DNA from 2 places in the Pedobacter sp. genome. Region 2 is predicted to be linked to the other one. Evidence: riboswitches for the same ligand, from Rfam matches in the RefSeq annotation. Region 2 holds a riboswitch; the other holds the start of a gene.
The links. A riboswitch is a leader RNA that binds a small molecule or an ion and turns the genes downstream of it on or off. The one in region 2 is predicted to bind cobalamin.
Positions count from the first base shown of each region.

Region 1: it holds a riboswitch for cobalamin, as region 2 does, so the genes downstream of both, metE (5-methyltetrahydropteroyltriglutamate--homocysteine S-methyltransferase) here and ACQY77_RS02375 (TonB-dependent receptor) in region 2, are expected to answer to the same signal.

Region 1 is NZ_OZ257244.1:3,059,162-3,062,594, reverse strand. It holds gene metE (5-methyltetrahydropteroyltriglutamate--homocysteine S-methyltransferase) at 1-2,224, opposite strand, end outside; cobalamin riboswitch at 2,419-2,620, opposite strand; gene ACQY77_RS12335 (M14 family metallopeptidase) at 2,798-3,433, shown strand, end outside.
Region 2 is NZ_OZ257244.1:634,904-638,336, forward strand. It holds gene ACQY77_RS02370 (YncE family protein) at 1-106, opposite strand, end outside; gene ACQY77_RS02375 (TonB-dependent receptor) at 111-2,135, opposite strand; cobalamin riboswitch at 2,234-2,423, opposite strand; gene ACQY77_RS02380 (serine hydrolase) at 2,508-3,433, shown strand, end outside.

The DNA of each region.
Region 1 (3,433 bases), 2.4 Mb from region 2:
TTAAACCACAATCTGGGTTTACCCATAGCTGATCTTGAGGGATAACTGCTTTTGCTTTTTTTAACAAAGTGATCATTTCTGATCTTTTTGGAACTCTCGGAGAGTGAATATCATAAACACCAGGCCCGATTTCGTTTGGATATTTGAAGTTTGCGAAAGCATCTAAAAGCTCCATCTGAGAGCGGGAGGTTTCTATTGTAATTACATCTGCATCCATAGCGGCGATATTCTGTATAATGTCGTTAAATTCAGAATAGCACATATGTGTGTGGATCTGTGTTTCATCTTTAACCCCAGCAGCAGAAATTCTGAAGGCCTTAACAGCCCAGTTAAGATAGTTTTGCCAATCCGCTTTGCGCAATGGAAGCCCTTCTCTTATGGCAGGTTCATCAATCTGGATGATTTTAATACCGGCATTTTCTAAGTCAATAACCTCATCTCTAATCGCGAGGGCAATTTGTGTACAGGTTTCTGAACGGGGTTGATCGTTTCTGACAAAGGACCATTGCAAGATGGTTACCGGGCCGGTTAACATCCCTTTCATGTATCTGGAAGTTAAGGATTGTGCAAACGATGTCCATTTTACTGTCATTGGTTTAGGGCGCGAAACATCGCCAAAAATAATGGGTGGTTTCACACAGCGAGAACCGTAGCTTTGTACCCATCCGTTTTTAGAAAAGGCAAAACCAGCCAGTTGCTCTCCAAAGTATTCTACCATATCATTGCGTTCAAATTCGCCATGAACCAAAACATCGAGGTCTATTTCCTCTTGCCATTTAACGGCTTTGGCCGTTTCTTCGGCAATTAAGCTGTTATATTCTTCATCAGTAAATAATCCTTTTTTAAACTTAGCTCTCCAGCTTCTTACTTCAACTGTTTGTGGAAACGATCCAATAGTTGTAGTGGGGTATTGTGGTAGGTTTAACGATTGCTGCTTAATTTTTCTGAGCGAAAAAGGATTTGATCTTTCTGAATCTTTTGTTTGTAAAGCTTTAACACGTTGCTTAACCAACTGATTATGAATTAGTGTTGAGTTTTCCCTGTTATTAATAGCAATAAGGTTTTCTTCTAGTTTCTGCTGGGTAGATGCAGGGTTTTCTTGTGTGGCAATCTTTTTCAAAGTAACTACTTCGGCGACCTTTTGTTTAGCAAAAGCCAGCCATTGTTTAACTTCTGCAGATAGGTTTTGTTCATCCGTTTCATTATCTAAATCTACTGGAGAATGTATGAGGGAACACGATGGAGCAATCCATACCCTGGCTGCACCTAAATGTTTTACGGCCTGAGTAATGAGGGCACTGGATTTAGAGAAATCATTCTTCCAGATGTTTCTACCATCAACAAGGCCTAATGATAATATTTTATCGTCGCCAAGCGCTGCAATAACCGATTCAAGTTGATTTTCAGCTCTCACCAAATCGATATGTAATGTATTAAACGGTAGTGAGGTGGTTAAAGTCAAGTTGTTTCCTAATCCTTCAAAATATGTTGCCAGAACTATTTTTAATTTTGGAAAGGCTTTTTTAATTTCCTTATACACAAATTGATATGCCGCCTGCTCCTTTTCGGATAAGTCTAACGCTAAAAAAGGCTCATCAAACTGAACGTACTCGGCATCTAAAGCAGCTAACCTGTTTAAGATATCAAGATACACAGGAAGAAGATTCTTAATTAAATCAATCTTTTCAAAGCCAGCTTCCTTTTCTTTGCCTAAGAGCAGGTATGATACCGGTCCAATAAGCACAGGTTTACTAATGATGCCCAGTTGCTTGGCTTCATAAAATTCATCGATAACTTTGGTAGAAAAGAGCTTAAAGGGCTGGTTTTTGTAAAATTCTGGTACGATGTAGTGGTAATTGGTATCAAACCACTTCGTCATTTCCATCGCTACTACATCCAAATCCTCTTTTTGATAACCTCTCGCCATGGCGAAGTAAAGATCAAGCTCTGCATTTCCCTTTCTCAAAATAACCTCGTTATATCTTTTTGGAATAGCGCCAAACATCAGGGAATGATCAAGAACATGATCATAAAAAGAAAAATCGTTTGAAGGAATAAGGTCGATCCCTGCTTCCTTTTGTAGCTGCCAGTTTTCGTGGCGGATGTTCTTACCCACCTGGAGTACATTTTTGTAACCTGTTTTTCCTGCCCAATAATTTTCGCAGATTTTTTTCAGTTCGCGGTGGCTACCAATTCGCGGATAGCCTAAATTTTGCGTTTTCATTCTTTTAAAGATTAAGTAAAAAATCATTTAAAAGCTCTTTTTGCAATATTTTACAGCTTTTTGGCTATAAATCGCTGGAAAAGTTTGAAGCATACAAAATCCGCTCTACTGCAGAAAATGCTTTGAGCACATGAATAATCAGATATTCTATTGTATTTATCAGACCTGACCAATGGCTTTATAACGCGAAAGCATCGTCAATTCGATAAAAGGCAGGTCTCCTGACTTATCCCCAGTTTTATCGCCTTCCCATACATTTAAAGTACAGTGGCATGAATGATAAAACTGTTGCCTTTTTTACAGACAAGACTTACAGTTGCGCGACAGCTCATGATTTTCACATGATTCCCTATTATCCCCGATATTACACCGAGGACCTTCACCGGTTGATGAAAAATAAAGTTAAGAACTTACATCAAGCGCAAATGTAACTAATAAGCAGCAGGATTTTGACGGTTTAGCTAATTTTTGGACAAATCCGGGTAAGTTTTATGTCTGTAACAAATTTAGCGCAAGCGAATTACAGCTGATAATCTATATTATATTTGGTTTATCCAATAAACTAAACTTATTATGATCAAAAACTACCTTAAAAAGCTCTCATTTATTTTTTTTCTGGTGGTTGGGTTTTCTGCTGCAGCTCAGGAAGTGCCCAGCCCTAAATCTCACTTTGGATTTGATATCGGAGAGAATTACCAACTGGCAACCTACACTCAAACAGAAGCCTATTTTAAAAAACTGTCAACACATTCCAAAAGAGTAAAATTGGTGGATATTGGAAAAACGGAAGAAGGTAGAAGCCAATATATGTTAATTGTGTCTTCACCAGAAAATATTCAAAAGCTGGAACGGTATAAAGAGATCTCGCAGCAATTGGCTCATGCCGAAATTACCACGGAACAAGCCAAATCACTCTCGCAAGAGGGAAAAGCGGTAGTTTGGATAGACGGAGGCCTTCATGCCACTGAGACGGTTGGTGCTCACCAATTGATTCAAACTGCTTACGAGTTTGCTTCTAAAACAGATCCTGAAACCATGAAAATTCTGGACAATGTAATTATCCTTTTTACCCATGCTAATCCCGATGGACAAGAACTGGTTACCAGCTGGTACATGAGGCAAAAGGACCAGAGCAAACGTACCTTATCCGGATTACCACGGTTATATGAAAAATATGCCGGGCATGATAATAATCGTGACTTTTTTATG
Region 2 (3,433 bases):
GAGGCAATTGTTCCTGTTCCTCAGGGATAAAACTATCTTCCTTCCTGCAAGAGAGGAACACAAGCAGCATACAGGCCAGCCACAAAATAGATTTGGTATTTTTCATAGTATTAAATTTTAGCACTGAGTGTAATCCGGAAGTTTCGTCCGGGCATAGGATAGTTGAGTACCACATCGTAGTACTGGTTAAGCAGATTATTTATCTCGACATTAACTTTATAATTCTGATGTGATCCGAAATAACCACCGATAGAAAGATCATGTGTATAGTAAGGCTTTACGTAGTTTACCGGTATATTGGCCTTTTGGCTGTAACGTTCACCGGTATAAATAAAGCTGTAGTTTAAGCTGTACCTGCTATGGGTAATACTTCCGGTAAATGAACCGCTGTGAACAGGAATATATGGAATCTGATTGCGGTACGTAAAACCGGTTTTGGTTACATCCAATGCTTTTTCGAATGTATAATTTAAATTGGTACTGAATTCGAACTCATTGATTAACCATAAAGTTTTAATATTGGTTTCCAGTCCTTTAATAGATACTGCATCCAGATTGAGCATTGTCCACCTGAATAAGTTAAGTGTGGGTACTGCAACAATTTTATCTTTTACCTGGTTGTAATAAACATCGGTTTGAACGGAGAAATTCTTTAGTGATCCATGTAAAGAGTGTGTGTTGTAGTTAAAACCTAAATCATACTGCTTCGTGTATTCCGGCCTTAAACTCGTATTTCCAATAAAAGTGTAGTACAGATCGTTGAAGGTTGGCATTCTAAATATAGATTTATAAAAACCTTTCAATCTAAAATTCGGACTTTGAAAAGGCTGCCAGGAAAACATGGCTGCTGGAGTATATTCTGTGCGGTTACCGGCGGCAGATAAAGTTTTAACTTCCTCGTTAATAACCGTAGCCAATACATTGGTTTGAAATTCGAATCTTTTTTTAAAGTATTTACCTGCCAGTACAAATAGACCTGTGCTGCGGCTTGGATAGGCAAAGTATTCCAGATTAGCATCCAGGTTCTGGTAACTATAATCGGCAGAGAAAGCAAAATGCAAATATGGCTTCATCTGGTACACATTGGCCACAGAAAGGTACCATTCTTGTTGTTTGTAGATATTATTTAGCGCACCCCTATCAGATTTAATAGTTGGATCATTGTAACGGGTGTAATCATTGGCATACTTGGCATTTAAAGAAATGTTATATCGCCGGTTTGGGTTGTTTTCATAATGGGTCTGAACAAATGAGTTATCATCCCATTGGCGCTGGCTAAAATCAAATTTATTGGAAACAATTGCTCCGGGGATACCACGTTCAGACCGATATTTGTAAAGCTTAACATTCCATTGGCTGCTATCTGCACCTTGTCCAAATGCTCCCCCTTCCAGGCGATAGGAATAAATATCTGCATTGGTACGAACAACTGTTGTATCGTAATATCCGTTGGTATAGCGGTATTTATATTTCCCGTTTGCATTTAAAAATGCTGCATTCAAGTTAAAGGCGAGGCGCTTGTTTATCTTTTGCTCATACAAAACCGCTGTATTAATAAAACCGAAAGATCCGGTTTTTACATCTGTACTGATGTTTTGATTTTTGTTTAAAAAAGTTGGTACTTTCGTTTTGATATATAAAGCACTTGCAGAAGCGAAGGCCTTTGCCGGCTGTAAAAGTTCACTGCGTTGCCCGCTGGTTAGCAAAAGTTCCGCTACGTTATCTAAAGTATACTTCCCTAAATCTACCTGCCCGTTTTGAGCATTACCCAGCTGCACACCATCATAAAAAACAGCGGTATGGTTGCTACCCATACTGCGCACATTAATGGTTTTTAATCCGGCTATGCCACCATAATCTTTAACCTGAACACCAGAAAAATAGCGGATAGCATCTGCAATTGATAAAGCATTCAACCTTTGCAGTTCTAAACCAGATAGTACCTGCAATGGCGTAGGCGAAAGGTGCTGCTTACTTATCCTTAACTGATTGATTTGAACTTCCTTAAGTTGATTAACCTTTACGGTATCAGCTTGTGCCCATAAAAAATCAGGGCATAATAGGGCTATCCAGAAAATGGAAGTGCCAATAAAAAACTGCATGATGCCACGTTGGGCAAGATGTTTAATAATCATTTTTGTTGCGAGTTATTACCCACAGCAAACAGATTTGAAGGAAATGAAAATACGAAAACCTTTAGTACCTCAATCCTAGCTTCAATCCCCGAAAGCTATGAAATTATATGCTAAAGGCAGGTCTTCTGACTTACTCCCGATTTTTCTACCTTCCCGTTTCTTAGAAACAGTGGCTAACTGATTGAAAAATCGTTATAGAGCTTACAGCTGCGGGACAGTTACAGAATTACACTGTATTCCCTTTTAATTCCGGGTGTAAAACCGGAAACCAAAAGCGCCGCAAAATTAGTAAAATTAAGCTAAATGTAAAATGGATGTTAAAGGATATCTTTCTTCAGGCAAAAGGTTAACTTTAAAAATCAATCCCAGCACATGAAAAAAACGGCTTTTATTTTTCTTTCCCTAATCAGTGTATCTGCAATGGCACAAAAAACCGATACTACGATGCTTCAAAAATTAATGGAATCCAAACCTGAGTTATTTGCCGGGATCTTAAATCATCCGGAACGCAACCAGGTTCAAATTCTATACACACAGATAAATCGGGATGCCCAAAACAAATCACATTTTAAAAGCTACAGCTATAACCTTAATCCCAACCATTACTTCTACCCTGCCAGTACCGTTAAGTTAGCTGCTGTAATTTTTGCACTGGAGAAAGTGAATACCCTAAAACATACCGGACTTACAGCGAAAAGCATTATGATAACAGATAGTGCATTTAAGGGGCAAACCAGGGTATCAAAAGATGAAAGTGCAGCAAATAAGCTTCCTTCTATTGAGCATTACATTAAGAAAATACTGCTAACCAGCGATAACGATGCTTTCAACAGGCTTTTTGAGTTTATTGGAAGAGCAGAGATCAATAAGAAGCTAAAGAAAAATGGTCTTAACCACAGTCGGATATTAAACAGATTGGCTATTGGAGATGCAGGCGAATCGGCAAAGCATACCAATCCGATTAATTTTTTTAATGGTGATAAATTAGTTTACAGTCAGCCTGCTCAGTATGATCCGAAAGAATATGCGTTAAAACTCAGCAACCTGGTAATGGGCAAAGGTTATTTAGACAGTGCAGAGAAACTGGTAAATAAACCTTTTAGCTTAGCCAATAAAAATGCCTTTTCCATTTCAGATCAGCAAAAACTAATGCGCAAACTGCTTTTCCCCGAATCATTTCCGGCAAAGGAACGATTTAACTTAAGTACCGAAGACTACAAGCTGATATATACTTTTATGAGCATGTACCCAACAGAAAGCCAATATCCTAAATATGATGAAAAGGAATTTTGGCCAAC